Regions from separate parts of the Bacillus sp. mrc49 genome, predicted to be linked through region 2. Evidence: predicted binding sites of a transcription regulator. Region 2 holds the regulator's gene; the other holds the start of a gene.
The links. The regulator LexA, encoded in region 2, represses DNA repair genes until DNA is damaged. The targets are predictions, from matches to a motif close to CGAACATATGTTCG.
Positions count from the first base shown of each region.

Region 1 (7,473 bases), on a different contig from region 2:
GAAAACTGTTCGCTTCCGGCACAAAGTCTATTTTCATGCTTTCATCGAGAAAAATCATTTTTGATGTTTCCACGAATAGAGGGATACCGTTCGTTTCCACCTTTTCGGTCCCTTCCTCCGCTTCGTTGACCAGCCATAACGCGGTCACACCGCTTACAACGCAGCCGCAGCCATCCGTGTCATATTTCAACTGTAAATGTCCTTTTTGTCCCTCTAGCTTATCGGCTATTTTCCCTGCCGCTCTTTCCGTCCATTCAATATACATGTTACATGCCTCCCGGTGTCTTTGCCTGACCCCATTATAAACGATAAAAACGCTGCTGTTAACGAATCTGCCTGCTCCACTGATGTTCTTGGATTGCCGATTTGTTTTGCTTCAAGCGATTTGCCTCCCTCTAAAAGTGGCTGTCCCTCCGCATCAGCCTTCCATTATCCTCACATCCGCTATATCAGAAAGCTTGATATAGTGGGCCTGCTGGAAATGATCGACGATATGGAGTTTTTGGCTGAGTTCATTATAATAATGGATCCGGCCAATTAACAGCTGATACCGGTTTCCTTCATAATGAGCAATCGTGACATCCTTTCTCCCCTCCATCGCCTCCCCCATCACGGCATTCATTTCCTCCAGCTGCTGCTCATCAAGGGTGCGCTTCGTTTCATAACCATCCTCCCCCGCCCAATCCCGCAGCATTTTCACATGCTCCGGCAGCATCATCGATGTCCATTTGATACGGCCTCGATCACGAATCATCTTTTTCCTCTCCCTTCAAAATTCCAGCCTCACGCTTTATGTCCGCCAAGCAGCCTGCTTCGGTAAACGGCTGTACCCGCTTCTGTATACGAAACGGCACGCAATAACGCTTTCGATCCATATTTATGGCGAATTCGATCGACCGTGTAACTCAGCTCCCGCTTTTTCCAGCGCGACATATCAAATAAAGTCAGCTGCATCTCGTTATCGTCGACAATATTCGAGAGTGTGACCGCTATGCTCCGAACCGTTTTTTGCTTTGTATAGTTTTCACGGAAAAGCTCCAGGCAAACTTTATACAGCTCCATCGTAATGTTGGTCGGTTCGCTTATTGAACGGGAGCGCTGAAACCCTCCGCCAAATTCATCCTTGCTGTAACCAATGCCCAGGCTGACCGTCCTGCCTGCCTTGTGATGGGTGCGTGCCCTTCTTCCGACTTCTTCGCAAATCTCCAGCATCACCTGCTTGATTTCATGCTCTTCCTTGTAATCCCGCAGCAGAATCTGGCTTTTGCCAAAGCTCACCTGTCCCTCGATAATCGGTGCCCCCATCTCCGATAAATCTATTCCCCACGCATGGTGGTAAAGCTGATTGCCCATAATGCCGAACTTCGATTCAAGTAATTCAAGATCATAATTGGCCAGCTGCCCAACCGTAAATATCCCCATTCCATGAAGGGTTTTTTCCACACGCCTGCCGATGCCCCACATTTCACGAAGCGGGGAAATCGGCCAAAGCTTGTTTGGCACATCCTCATACTTCCATTCGGCAATCCCTTCATGCTTGGCTTCTAAATCCAAGCAAAGCTTAGCCATAAGCATGTTCGGACCAATTCCAATGGCACAGGGAAGCTGTAATTCCCTTTCGATTTCATCTCTTATTTTTCCGGCTATCATCCGGGCATCTCCCCATAAAGAAGCCGCCCCATCGACTTTCACAAAACTTTCATCCACGCTATATACATGAATCGCTTCTTTGGGCACATAACGGTTGAACAGCCGGGTGATTTCCGTCGAGACCCTTAAATAGGTTGCCATTTTCGGTTCAACGACGACAATCCTTGGATCATTCGGAATCTCAAACATCCGCGAACCCGTTTTGATGCCAAATTCCTTCTTCATCTTTGGGGAAGCAGCAAGCACGATGCTCCCCGTCCTCTGCAAATCACCAACCACCGCCAGATAACACTCAAGCGGATTCAACCCAAGCATGACCGCTGAACAGCTTGCATAAAAACTTTTCATATCGATACACATAATTGATTGTTCCGGCATCGTCCCATAATCCATCATCCATCATCCATTCACTCTAACAAGAATATATGTTCGCCTATATTATACTCATTACTTTAACCGAATATACGTTCTTGTTCAATGGAAGTTTTCAGCCAATTTTCTACTTTTTATTGCAATTTCCTCAAGAAAATATATTCATACTAATAATGGGTTAATATCAAATTTTTCCCTTTATATCCATATAGTTTTTTTATAATCAATCAATTCGCAGCTTGAATTATCGGAAATGAATCCAAATGCTTACTGACTCTTCTATATCACATTTAATTTCAATAGACTTTCGCCTAACATTTCATTAGGTATTTATATCTATTTTTTGTAATGTAATTGTAACTAAAAATATGTCTAATTGTCATAATGGTATTGTAGGATAATATTGTTAAGAACAATCGTGAGATAGATAGAGAGGAAATGAAAATAATGAAGAAATGGATCGCTTCAGCTGCTGTTGCTTCTGCCATGATGCTAACCCCACTGCAAGCCTTTGCTAATATTGGAGACCAAACCCTCAGACCCGGAATGACACATAGCGATGTCAAACAACTACAACAACTTTTAAAAACCAAAGGTTATTTCACATATTCAGGTTCACTGACTACATATTATGGAACCTATTCCACATCAGCAGTAAAAAAATTCCAAAAAGCTAAAGGGCTAACAGCCGACGGAATCGCCGGCCGAGGCACATTCAATGCACTTGGCGTTTATAAAGTCAATAATACAAGCATGATCAACTATGCAAAAACCTTGATGGGCAAACCGTACAAATGGGGCGGAACGACTCCTGCTGGATTCGATTGTTCCGGCTTCATCTATTACGTGTTCCAGAAGTCACAAGGAATCACCCTTCCGCGTACCACATCCTTGCTCTATTCCAATACAGGTTTAAAAGTATCGTCACCTTCTAAGGGGGATCTTGTATTCTTTGATACTTCTTCCGGAAGAACAGGTGTATCACATGTTGGCATCTATATCGGGAACGGCCAATTCATTCAGGCTTCGACTTCAAAAGGAGTAACCATTACGGATATGGATAATTCTTATTGGAAACCAAGGTATTTAGGTGCGAAAACTTTATAAACCCTATACGTCAAAGAACCGGCTAGATCTTCTGTCCGGCTCTTTTTTTGTTTAGGCCATTTCATTGTTCGAGAACGAACAAAAAAAGACCCCTGAAGGGTACTTTTAGGGGTGGATCGCAGTGAATGACAATGAACTCAGAAACCGTGAATCCACAATCCGTGATCTTCATAACCTCATTGACAAAGGAACCTGCCCCGGTTGCTCCTACACTATTTTAAATATAAGATCTCATCCGTTACATCCTCTACAGTCACCATGAAGGAAGAATCCATATTGGAACGATTCATCATTTCGATCGTGTACACATGCTCTGACGGCAGATGAGTGACTTCAAGAATGATGAATCGCTGACTCTCGGCTTCGCTGACATGCTCGAGGGCAGCAGTGACCGCCCGCTGCTCGGCTGCGCTTTTCTCGTCCGTCAGAACAAGAATCAGTTCCGCTTTCGCTTTCCCAGGAAATGTTTTCGTGACCCCGCCCCTGTGCCACGGCTTCACTTTCATCCCAACCTCCAACTCGGAATAATCGAGGTTCTTTCCATGTTGATCTTGAATATATGTATCATTGGTCACCTTATAGTACGTTCCTTTAATCAGGAGCCTTCTATCATCGAGATCTGTAATGAAGCCTTCTTCTCCCTTATCAATGTCCTCCTTGTTCCAATCGGAGGTTCGACAGCCCCCCAGCATGCAGACGACCAGCAAAAACATATAAAGGTTCACCATCTTCTTCATGAAAATCCCTCCTAAGAAATAGACGCAATTCACCATGATTTGGTTACCAATCGATTTAAAATAAATATCCCATCGCTAAAAAAGAGGATCAGCACCTCGTTTTTGTAAGGAAAATGGGATCTCGATACCTGATGATTCAGTCAGCAGAGGAAGGGAATTCACGTGCTTTTATAGAATTAGTACATAATAACTTTTGAAAGGAAGAAAACACATGAAATTAAAAGTCATAAACAGCATACGAACCAATAATTTTAATGACGAACGTTTGATGCAAAGGATTACGGAATTATGGCAGAAGGCTTCCGATCGTCTGGCCGATCAAAAGGGAATTACCTACGCTGTATATCATAAGTATGAAAGTGACTATAAAGGTGATTATTCATTAAGTATAACCGTTGAAGAGGATGATGGGGAACCTTCACTGGAAATTCCGAATAACGCAAAATATGAAATCTTCATCGTGGATACAACGGTAGAACATGGAGTCATCAACACCTGGAAAGAAATATGGGCGCGTGAGGATTCGGGTACATTGGATAGGGCATATTCATTTGATTTTGAAAAATATTACCCTAATGGAGAAATTGAAGTTTACATAGCATTAAGATAGTATGCATGCATGGATGAATGACGAAAAACGATCACACCAAAATAAGGTCTTCGATATAGCAGACAAACTCCGATCAAAATGGAGTTTGTCTGCTGTTTTTTAATTTTTACAGTTTGACCGTAACACTTCCCGCTTTGCTTAAAAACGAAAGTGGCGTCCCGATTGCTTACAGATTTGGAAGGCTTGTACTTTAATCATTCCTTTCCTCCCCAGGCACCCGCTTTTAAGCAGCGGTCCAGGAAAGTCTCCTCGGCGCTTTTGCGCCTATGGCGGGGTTTCCGTGACTCGCATTTGCTGCAGGAGTTTCATACCTTTCCCTTCCAATCCACGTGGAAATGAAGATGTATGAGGACCTTCTTATACATGCTTCAAAAAAAAGGCTTCGAAATGTTTCCATTTCAAAACCCTTTTGTCTGAACGCTTGGATATGGATCCGTACATGAATTATTTTTTAAAAAATGCTTTTTTTCCTAAAAATTCGGTGATTCCCGGAAACAGGGTATACCATTTCCCAGCAAAATCCATCCAGCCCGGGAGATTGATTTCCCTCTTATTCGTCAGCATCGCCGCGACGATTTTAGTCGCGACACGCTCAGGTTTAAGCATGAATTTTTCAACATTCTTTACATATGTACCCGATTCATCAGCAATGCCGAAGAAATTCGTTTCTATCGGCCCTGGGTTGACGGTGGTCACATAAACACGATCTTCCATGAGTTCTAGCCGGAGAGCATTTGAATAGCCGAGTACGGCGAATTTAGTCGAAGAATACAAAGTTGATTTAGGAGTGGCAATTTTAGCTGCCTGTGAAGCAATATTGATGATATGCCCTGATTTCCTCTGCTTCATATAGGGAAGGACTTGCTTTGTACAGGCCATTAATCCTATCACATTGACGGCAAACATCGCTTTCGTTTCGTCTATTCCCGTATCCTGCGCTTCTTTAAATGTCCCGAAGCCAGCGTTATTGACCAATACGTCCACTTCACCTATTTGCATATGAATGTCATGAAATACCGATGTGATTTGATCGGTATCTGACACGTCAAGCTTAAAGGCATATGCATCGATCCCATAACGAGTGATTAGCTCATTCTTTACCTGTTGTAATTTATCAAGGCTTCTCGCCAAAAGCACAAGACGGCCGCCTTGCTTTGCCGCTTCGATAGCCACTTCCTTGCCAATCCCTCCGGAAGCACCGGTGATCACGATTACTTTCCCTTGCAAGTTTTCCAAAAAGTTTCCCCTCCTTTTAGGCCATTAAGCGATTGAATAGAGAATGACCCCAGCTTGGATTTCCGTTTCGACTTCACCCAGATTTTCCAAATAGTCCAGCTGACCGATCGTTTCCGAAAGTGTAAGGCCCACTTCCTGAAGATATACTTTCGGAAACAACTGCTTACACACCTCAAAGACCGACAACGGCTTATCGGAAAGCATGCTTTTCACCTGCATCGCCCGATTATGCTGCCGCTCGAATCTATATTGAATCAGGTCGGCCACCGCATCGCCTTTCACTTCATCGCCATGTCCCGAGTAGACCATCGAAATGGAAAAGCCCAATATTTTCTGAAGTGAAGCATTATATTGCAGTAATGGCCGCGGCCTTATCCCCCCAGGAAGGATAGGCGGTTCCATCAGTGGATTAGGTGAAATCTTGGCAAGCAAGTGATCACCGGCAATCAAGACACCGTCACTTTCGCGATAAAAGGATAAATGACTTTGGGCGTGCCCTGGAGTCTCAATCGCTTTCCAGCCTGGAAGTCCAGGCAGTTCATCGCCCTCAGCCAAAAACCCCTGCAGCTTCCGTTCACTAAGGAAACGGATATCGTCGCGATGATGGATCAATTTATTTTGCAACTCTTCGGCGACTCCAAACTTCGAGGCATAATCAAGGAAGAAACGATTATGATTTTCAAGGAAATCATCACTTATGGCGAGCCAGCGCTGATTGTTTTTATGTCCATAGACCGGAATTTCCTTTGCAAAGAAGTCGAGTGCGCCGGCATGATCGGGGTGATGATGTGTCAAGATGATTTGTTCGATATCGCTCAACTCCAGACCCAAATCGGCAAGTCCTTGAGTCAACGCTTCTTTTGATCGTTTCGTTTTAACGCCCGTGTCAATGAGGGTTAATGCATCCCCCTTCACTACATAAACATTTACATCACCCACTGCAAACGGTGTGGGCAAAGCAATTTTTGCAATATCTCCATTCCAGTTCACCATAATCATTTCCACCTTAGAAATTATATTTATATAAATTTTTTTTTACATGAAACCAAATTCTTAGTACACATAACAAGTAAATCAATGTATAATTACCATTTTACATATATTTTTTAATACTGTCATTATTTTCACATAATTCATGTCTATTTTTTGACGTCGCTACATATATTATCATTGACAGAGTAACGATATATCCTTCATAATCACAAGTAATTAAAGACGGCATGGCTTTGATTAAGGCCAAGTAAATTTATTGATGGCGTAAAGAGAATGAAGCCCGGAATGTGCTGAAAGGCTTCATCGCCCTCTCATGATTGAACCTACCTTATGAGCCTTCAGGAAAACCTGACGTAAATCCCGCGTTAGAGGATGCGAGTGCAGCATTCCTGTTTATTTGGAACGCTGAACAAAGGTGGTACCACGGAAGCGAGACCTTTCGTCCTTTATTGGATGAGGGGTCTTTTTGTTTTTAGAAAGAAGAAAAGGAGCGGAAATTATGAAGAAAATCGCATTCATCGGCGCTGGATCGATGGCAGAAGCAATCATTTCGGGGCTGGTGACGCAACAGGTAATACAGCCTGCAAATATTTTCGTAACGAATAAAACAAATGATGACAGATTCAATTATTTAAAGGAACAGTATGAGGTGACTACCACAAGATCGCTGCAGGCCTTATTGCAGGACGCGGACCTTGTCGTCCTCGCAGTGAAACCGAAAGATATGTTAGAAACGATGCAATCAATAAAAGAATACATTCGTGAAGA
Region 1 covers NZ_PHNG01000688.1:22,862-30,334, reverse strand. The annotation lists gene CVN76_RS11410 (iron-sulfur cluster biosynthesis family protein) at 1-265, opposite strand, end outside; gene CVN76_RS11405 (YolD-like family protein) at 419-754, opposite strand; gene CVN76_RS11400 (Y-family DNA polymerase) at 784-2,046, opposite strand; gene CVN76_RS11395 (C40 family peptidase) at 2,470-3,129, shown strand; gene CVN76_RS11390 (hypothetical protein) at 3,342-3,866, opposite strand; gene CVN76_RS11385 (GyrI-like domain-containing protein) at 4,078-4,476, shown strand; gene CVN76_RS11380 (SDR family NAD(P)-dependent oxidoreductase) at 4,921-5,712, opposite strand; gene CVN76_RS11375 (MBL fold metallo-hydrolase) at 5,737-6,705, opposite strand; gene proC (pyrroline-5-carboxylate reductase) at 7,205-7,473, shown strand, end outside.
Region 1: a site for LexA is predicted at 2,069-2,082, ahead of CVN76_RS11400 (Y-family DNA polymerase). Genes of this name have one in related genera too.

Region 2 (7,473 bases):
TCTGCACTCTCTCAAACCGTTTTCGGAGGCGATCTGCAACAAAATGCTTGGAATGAACATAGTTTCCAAGTAGACGAAGCGGTACCAGGTGTTATTACCATATACACGGCCTCAAAAGATGTCGAAATCGAAGTCGTATCTCCGTCTAATGAAAGGCACTCCCTTTCACCCATAGCACATACCGCAAAAAATGAGACTTCCTTTTTTAAGGGAGCAGCCATCCAAACATTTAAAAAAAGTAAGCTGGAAATGGGTACCTGGCGGGTGCGGATGAAAACGAAGTCCCTTTTGGACGCATACTTATTAACAGCACAATTTAACGAACGTGATCCGATTACATTGAGCATGCCTGGAAAAGTTAAACAAAAGGATGCCGAATTTTTCATAAAGAAACCGCTCAATGGTAAAAAGGAGCATGTACTCACAACCTTTAAGGTTCATCTAATCGATGAATTCGGTAAGGAAATCAGCCCAACAACCTCCATGCATATAAAGGGCAATGAAAATTTTTCTGGAACACTTCCGGAGGTGCCTAAATCCGGTGTATATAATGTAACGATCGATATTAAGGAAAAAGGGGCGAATGGTACCGAACGGATACGTACCCTGATTCGTTCGATCTATATTGAAAAATAGCGTGGATGCTTGGAAGATGCCTTTTCTTATAGAAGGCATTTTTTATTTGAAAAAAAGGCGGCGGGAGAGGAAAAAGACATCCAGTACCTACGAGTTAACAAGCCTATGGTGAATCGAATGAAGGCGAGTCTCCTCGATGCTAGACATATTCACTACGTCTTTTGTTTGGATGATCGATAGGATAATATACCAGTTTTGAGGGCGGCATAATTGCCAATGCTTGCATATCCATAAAACCAGCCCATGAAAATGCCTGCAACCAAATGTTGTCGATGGCTGATGAAAATGGAAATGAATAAACCGAGACCTAATGCAATGGTAGGGATGAATTTAGATGGGATATGGAACATGATCTTGACGACCTGTGTAACGATCATGATGATAGGTATCGCTATCACAGCATCCCAAAAGTTTGTATGGATAGTTGGAAAGTCCATCAGTGCACCACCTTAAGTAAGAAATTCTCAAGCTTATTTTTTACCATGTATAAACAAAATATACTATCGTAATATTGATGATTTGGCTCTAATCTTGCAGGCGTGTCCAACTCGATACCAAATTGGCTAAGACGACCTGTAACCTTTCTCATCGCTCTGAATACGATAAGAGTGAAGGCATGCATTAATCTACTAGAGAATCTTTTCGGGAGGTCGGAATGAGCAAGGAAACGTTTATAAATGAAATTGCACCCTATGCCCTGAGAATTCATGAAGAGTTTAAAATTTTACCTTCCGTCATGATAGCCCAAGCATGTTTGGAGAGTGGATATGGGACAAGCACTTTAGCCAATCAAGCAAAAAATATATTCGGTACGAAAGGTGACTATAAAGGCGAATCTATCATCATGCAAACAATCGAATATGTTAATGGAGCACCTGTCCAAGTAAGGAATAAATTCAGAAAGTACCCGACATGGGAGGAAAGTCTTCGCGATCTTGCCAATCTGTATGCATTCGGGACTTCGTGGAATAGAAATTTATATACGGCCGTCATCGGTGAAAAGGATTTTAAAAAAGCCCTCAAGGCAATATACGATGCAGGCTACGCCACAGATCCGAAGTATATTGAAAAACTGGTGAACCTTATTGAAACGAGCGATTTAACCAAGTTTGACTCCATGGTGGGTGAGGTCTATCATATCGTGATAAAAGGGGATACCGTTTCTGCGCTTGCCAAGGCATATGGTTCAACGCAAGTTCAGATTCAGCAGTGGAACGGGCTGGCCGATCTAAACTTAATCAAAGTGAACCAAAGATTAAGAGTAAAATGAACGTTAATCGGGAGGGAGTGCTATGCACTTGCTTTCTTTTTTTGTCTACCGATTGCATAGTGGAAGGGAAATGTGGTCTATTCTAGTAAAAAATAATCCTATCAAAAAAATTAGTTCCCTACGCATAATGAGAGAGTTCTCTACATAAATTAAGAGACAAACAAAAAAAGCGCGGTTAGCGCTTTTAGTGTATTTGCCTATATAAGCCTATCACTTTTCCAAGTATAGATACATCCCGCAGAATGATGGGCTCCATATTCGAGTTCTCTGGCTGCAGCCTTATGTAATCCGGTTCCTTAAAGAATCGTTTTACAGTGGCTTCATCATCTTCAGTCATCGCCACGACGATATCTCCATTATTGGCACTGCTCTGTTGCTTCACGATGACATAATCACCGTCATGAATTCCTGCCTCGATCATACTTTCCCCCATGATTTCAAGCATAAATACATGATCATCATGCGGTACCATGCTTTCGGGAAGCGGAAAGTATTCCTCTATGTTTTCAATTGCCGTTATCGGCATGCCGGCTGTTACTTTACCAAGTAATGGAACGTTCACGACATTGGCTTTCGGAATATTGTTAGCATCCTCCAAATTCAGGATTTCAATGGCCCTCGGTTTGGTTGGATCACGTCTGATCAGTCCTTTGCTTTCCAGACGGGATAAATGTCCGTGTACGGTCGAGCTTGATGCAAGCCCAACTGCTTCGCCGATTTCCCTTACGGATGGCGGATACCCTTTCAGGCGAACTTCTTCTTTAATGAAATCAAGAATATCTTGCTGCCGTTTTGATAGTTTAGTCATATGTGCACCTCTTCCCCAATGTTCTTTGCTTCATTATAGCATGGAGGCCAATTCTATACAAACATAAGTTCGAATTTTGTTGTTGACTGAAACAGGTGTTCTTATTATAATTTAAATATAAAATACGAACGAACATTCGTGTCGGAGGGATTATTCATGAAAAAATTATACAAAAATTATATTTATACGATTCTATTAGCCGGTTCTGTATTCATATTTTCAATTTTATTCTCTTGCACAATAAACGATGATCAAAAAAAGGATTTCCTTTCTATAGAAGTAAGCGAAGGCGATACCTTATGGGAAATCGCCGAAGAATATGAAGGAGCTGATTTGACAAAAAAAGAATTCATTGGTTGGATAGAAGAGCATAATGGTATCAGTGGGGATTCGATTAAACCCGGACAAGTAATCGTGATACCGGTAAAAGGGGAAAAGCTCGTTCAGAATTTGGCCAGTCAGCAGTGAAGGTAGGGTATTATGAAGGCAGTAATCTATTGTAGGGTCAGCACGGAAAAAGAGACACAGGAAACATCATTGGCAAGGCAGGAAGATGAGCTAGTCAAGTTGGCAGGGAAGATGGATTTGGAGGTGGTTGCGGTAATAAAAGAGCAGGCTAGCGGGTATGAGCTAAACCGTGACGGGATTTTTGATATGCTGGAGCTTCTTAAAACCAAGGAAGCTGAAGTCCTATTAATCCAGGACGAGACACGGCTTGGAAGAGGCAATGCCAAAATCGCGCTTTTCCATGTCATCCTTAAAGAAGGCGTGAAAATTTACACGCTTTCGCATGATGGGGAACTTGAGCTATCGGATTCTGATGCCATGGTCATCCAAATAGTCGGGATTGTGGAGGAATATCAAAGGAAGCTACATAATTTGAAAATAAAACGCGGGATGCTAAGGGCTGTCGAAAAAGGCTACCGCCCTCAAAAAAACCTGCATAACCAAAGGAATGCTACTGGAAGGGACCGCAAGGAAATTCCTGTAGTAGAAATCATTAAACTTCGTGAGAACGGATTGACGTTTGCAGAAATTGCAGCCACCTTAAGGGGTTTTGGCTATAAAGTATCCAAGGCTACCGTGAACCGCCGTTATCTCGAACATCAGCAAAATACAGAGGAAAGTCAATCATAGAACTTGTAATTTCGCTTCTTTTTTAATACCATGACAATATCAGCAGATATGAAGGAGCGAAATTATGCTATCAAAAGAAAAATTGGCCCGCATTAATGAACTTTCCAAAAAGGCTAAGGAAGTCGGCTTGACGGAAGTGGAAGCGAAAGAGCAAACGCTATTAAGAAGCGAGTATTTAGAAACATTCAGGCAATCGATGTCCGATACGTTAGAACACGTGAAAGTGGTCGATCCTGAAGGTAATGACGTCACTCCACAGAAAATTAAAGATATTAAAGAGAAAAGAAACTTACATTAATGCTGGGACTTTCCTGACGGGAACTCTCCATTGTAAGCTTCTTTTGGACAGTAATCCGTAAAAGAGAGTGCATTCATGTATGTATTCTCCTATTTAGTTTAATCTAAATAGGGGAATTCTTTAATTTTGGCTAAAGGATGTATAATATTGGGTATCGAATAGTGATTTTAGTTGTGATATTTAGCGGGTCACTATAATATAAAGAGGTACATTACAGGAAGGGATGTTTTACTATATGTTAGATAAATTAGATGCACTTTCTATCAATACCATTCGTACTTTATCGATCGATGCAATTGAAAAGGCTAATTCTGGCCATCCAGGGATGCCTATGGGTGCAGCGCCAATGGCGTATAAACTATGGACTGAATATATGAATCATAACCCGAAAAATCCAGAGTGGTTCAATAGAGATCGTTTCGTTCTTTCAGCAGGACATGGATCGATGCTGTTGTATAGCCTCCTACACTTGTCTGGGTATGGCTTGACCATTGATGATCTAAAAGGGTTCCGTCAATGGGGCAGTAAAACTCCAGGTCATCCTGAATTCGGACATACTGCAGGCGTAGATGCGACTACAGGACCGTTAGGACAAGGGATCGCGATGGCAGTTGGAATGGCAATGGCCGAACGACACTTGGCAGAAAGCTATAACCGTGATTCTTATAATGTGGTCGATCATCATACATATAGCATTTGCGGAGATGGAGATTTAATGGAGGGTGTTTCTGCTGAAGCGGCATCATTAGCTGGGCATCTCCAACTTGGAAGACTTGTTGTTTTATATGACTCCAATGATATCTCCCTTGATGGAGACTTAAGTCAGTCATTCAGTGAAAGTGTAGCAGAACGCTTCAAATCCTATAACTGGCAATATATCCGTGTTGAGGATGGAAATGATCTGGAAGAAATTGCGAAAGCGATTGAAGAAGCGAAAACGGATGAAAATCGTCCGACATTAATAGAAGTGAAAACAGTTATCGGTTACGGTTCACCAAACCGTTCAGGTAAGTCAGCAGTTCATGGCGCTCCGCTTGGTTCAGATGAGCTGAAGCTGACTAAGGAAGCATATAAATGGACGTTCGAGGAAGATTTCCATGTTCCTGAGGAAGTGTATTCACATTTCAATCAAGCTTGTGTAGAAGCCGGATCGAAAAAAGAAGAAGCTTGGAACGAACTGTTCAAGAATTACAAAGAAGCACATCCTGAATTAGCCGGACAATTGGAACTGGCAATCAAAGGTGAGCTGCCTGCTGAATGGGATCAGGAAATACCGGTTTATGAAGAAGGAAAAACATTGGCTTCCCGTGCTTCAAGCGGAGAAGTTTTAAATGCGATTGCCAAAACGGTTCCTAGCTTCATAGGTGGATCGGCAGATTTAGCCGGCTCGAATAACACGGCCATCAAAGGTGAGACGGATTTATTACCGGGTAATTACAGTGGCCGTAATATATGGTTTGGTGTACGTGAATTCGCAATGGGAGCTGCATTGAATGGGATGACTCTCCATGGCGGACTTAAAGTGTACGGAGGGACTTTCTTCGTTTTCTCTGACTACTTGCGCCCAGCCATAAGAATGGCAGCACTGATGGGCTTACCTGTAACGTATGTATTCACCCATGACAGCATTGCTGTAGGGGAAGACGGTCCGACCCATGAACCAATCGAACAATTGGCTTCATTACGTGCGATGCCGAACCTAGGTGTAATCCGTCCAGCAGATGGTAATGAAACCGCAGCGGCTTGGAAAGTGGCTATGGAGTCTACAAATAAACCAACTGCCCTTGTACTTACTCGTCAAGGATTACCGACAATTAAAGACACTGATAAAAATGCTTATGAAGGTGTTTCAAAAGGAGCTTATATCATCTCCGCCTCGAAAAAAGAAGAAGCTGATGCTTTGCTTCTTGCGACAGGTAGCGAAGTGAACTTGGCTGTGGAAGCACAGCAAGCTTTAGCGGCAGAAGGCATCGATGTCTCTGTTGTCAGCATGCCTTCATGGGATCGATTCGAAACGCAATCGAAAGAATATAAACAAAGTGTCATCAATCCGGCTGTGAAAAAACGTCTAGCCATTGAAGTGGCTTCACCGTTTGGCTGGGATCGTTATACAGGTGATGAGGGTGAAATCTTGGCCATCAATCACTTTGGAGCGTCTGCACCAGGAAACAAGATCATGGAAGAGTTTGGGTTCACAGTCGATAATGTAGTGGCCCGTGTTAAAGAATTGTTGAAATAATGGTAAATGGAGCTGACGCCAACTAGATTGGTGTCAGTTTTTTATTGGAATTTCTTATTGTAAGGGGAATTCTTCGATTCGACAAAAAAAGAAGAAAATTTCTCCAACAAACAACATATACCGTCCGTTTGTCAATATATAATGAGAATAATTAATTTTCGTTTAATTATGTCAATTATAGGGGAAAGTCATCATAGATAGTAAAAAATGGAAGGATTTGGTGTTGCGTTGTCCGTGTTACCAAAATTGGAATGCTAGGAGGCATTGGCTGATGAGAACCTATCAAATTTTTTTAATCGAAGATGAATTTGCCCATCATTATTACGGTCGCGAAAAGCTATTTTTCAATTTGTTTTTGGAGTATATTCATGCAAGGGGCCGACTGAAGAGTATTTTGCAAAAACAAATCGAATTTGTCACCAAGACAGTCCCGACCATCCAATTGAAGTTGGCCATCGAGCACCGTTTGCAAAGAAAGATGAATTTTTGGACGCAAAATGGCAAATACTATCTAGAAAAAACAAATGGATCAAGTAAAGCCGTTTTAATTATCGAGAATGAATCCATTACACTAAAAGCTGATGGAGACTACGAAGCGGAGACTGCCTTTTTTGAATGTATTCGAAAATATGAGGCGAGTTTCCTCGCCATAGATTTTGAACACGAAAAATACGGCTGGTTAAAACCGATAAAAGAAAGAAAATTTGTCTAAATGGGGGACTTTTCGGCAGCGGGTATTGTATAATAACCTTTGGTCTAGTACACTGATGTTAGACAACACGAAGGAGGAAATAGTATGTGGGTTTACATTCTAGTTGGCGTACTGGCATTGATTGCTGGAGTAGTGCTGGGATTTTTCATCGCTCGTAAATACATGATGGATTACTTAAAGAAAAATCCGCCAATTAACGAACAGATGCTGAAAATGATGATGATGCAAATGGGTATGAAACCATCCCAAAAGAAAATTAATCAAATGATGAGCGCCATGAATAAACAACAAACAAAATAAACTCAAGGGTTCATCCATTGATTAATGGCAATTATAAGATAAGCAAATCATAAACTACTTTGAAGAGTGAATC
Region 2 covers NZ_PHNG01000709.1:356,402-363,874, reverse strand. The annotation lists gene CVN76_RS18860 (hypothetical protein) at 1-636, shown strand, start outside; gene CVN76_RS18855 (hypothetical protein) at 789-1,073, opposite strand; gene CVN76_RS18850 (glucosaminidase domain-containing protein) at 1,292-1,906, shown strand; gene lexA (transcriptional repressor LexA) at 2,091-2,714, opposite strand; gene yneA (cell division suppressor protein YneA) at 2,871-3,182, shown strand; gene CVN76_RS18835 (YneB family resolvase-like protein) at 3,195-3,851, shown strand; gene CVN76_RS18830 (DUF896 domain-containing protein) at 3,916-4,149, shown strand; gene tkt (transketolase) at 4,385-6,388, shown strand; gene sirA (sporulation inhibitor of replication protein SirA) at 6,660-7,100, shown strand; gene CVN76_RS18815 (YneF family protein) at 7,185-7,400, shown strand.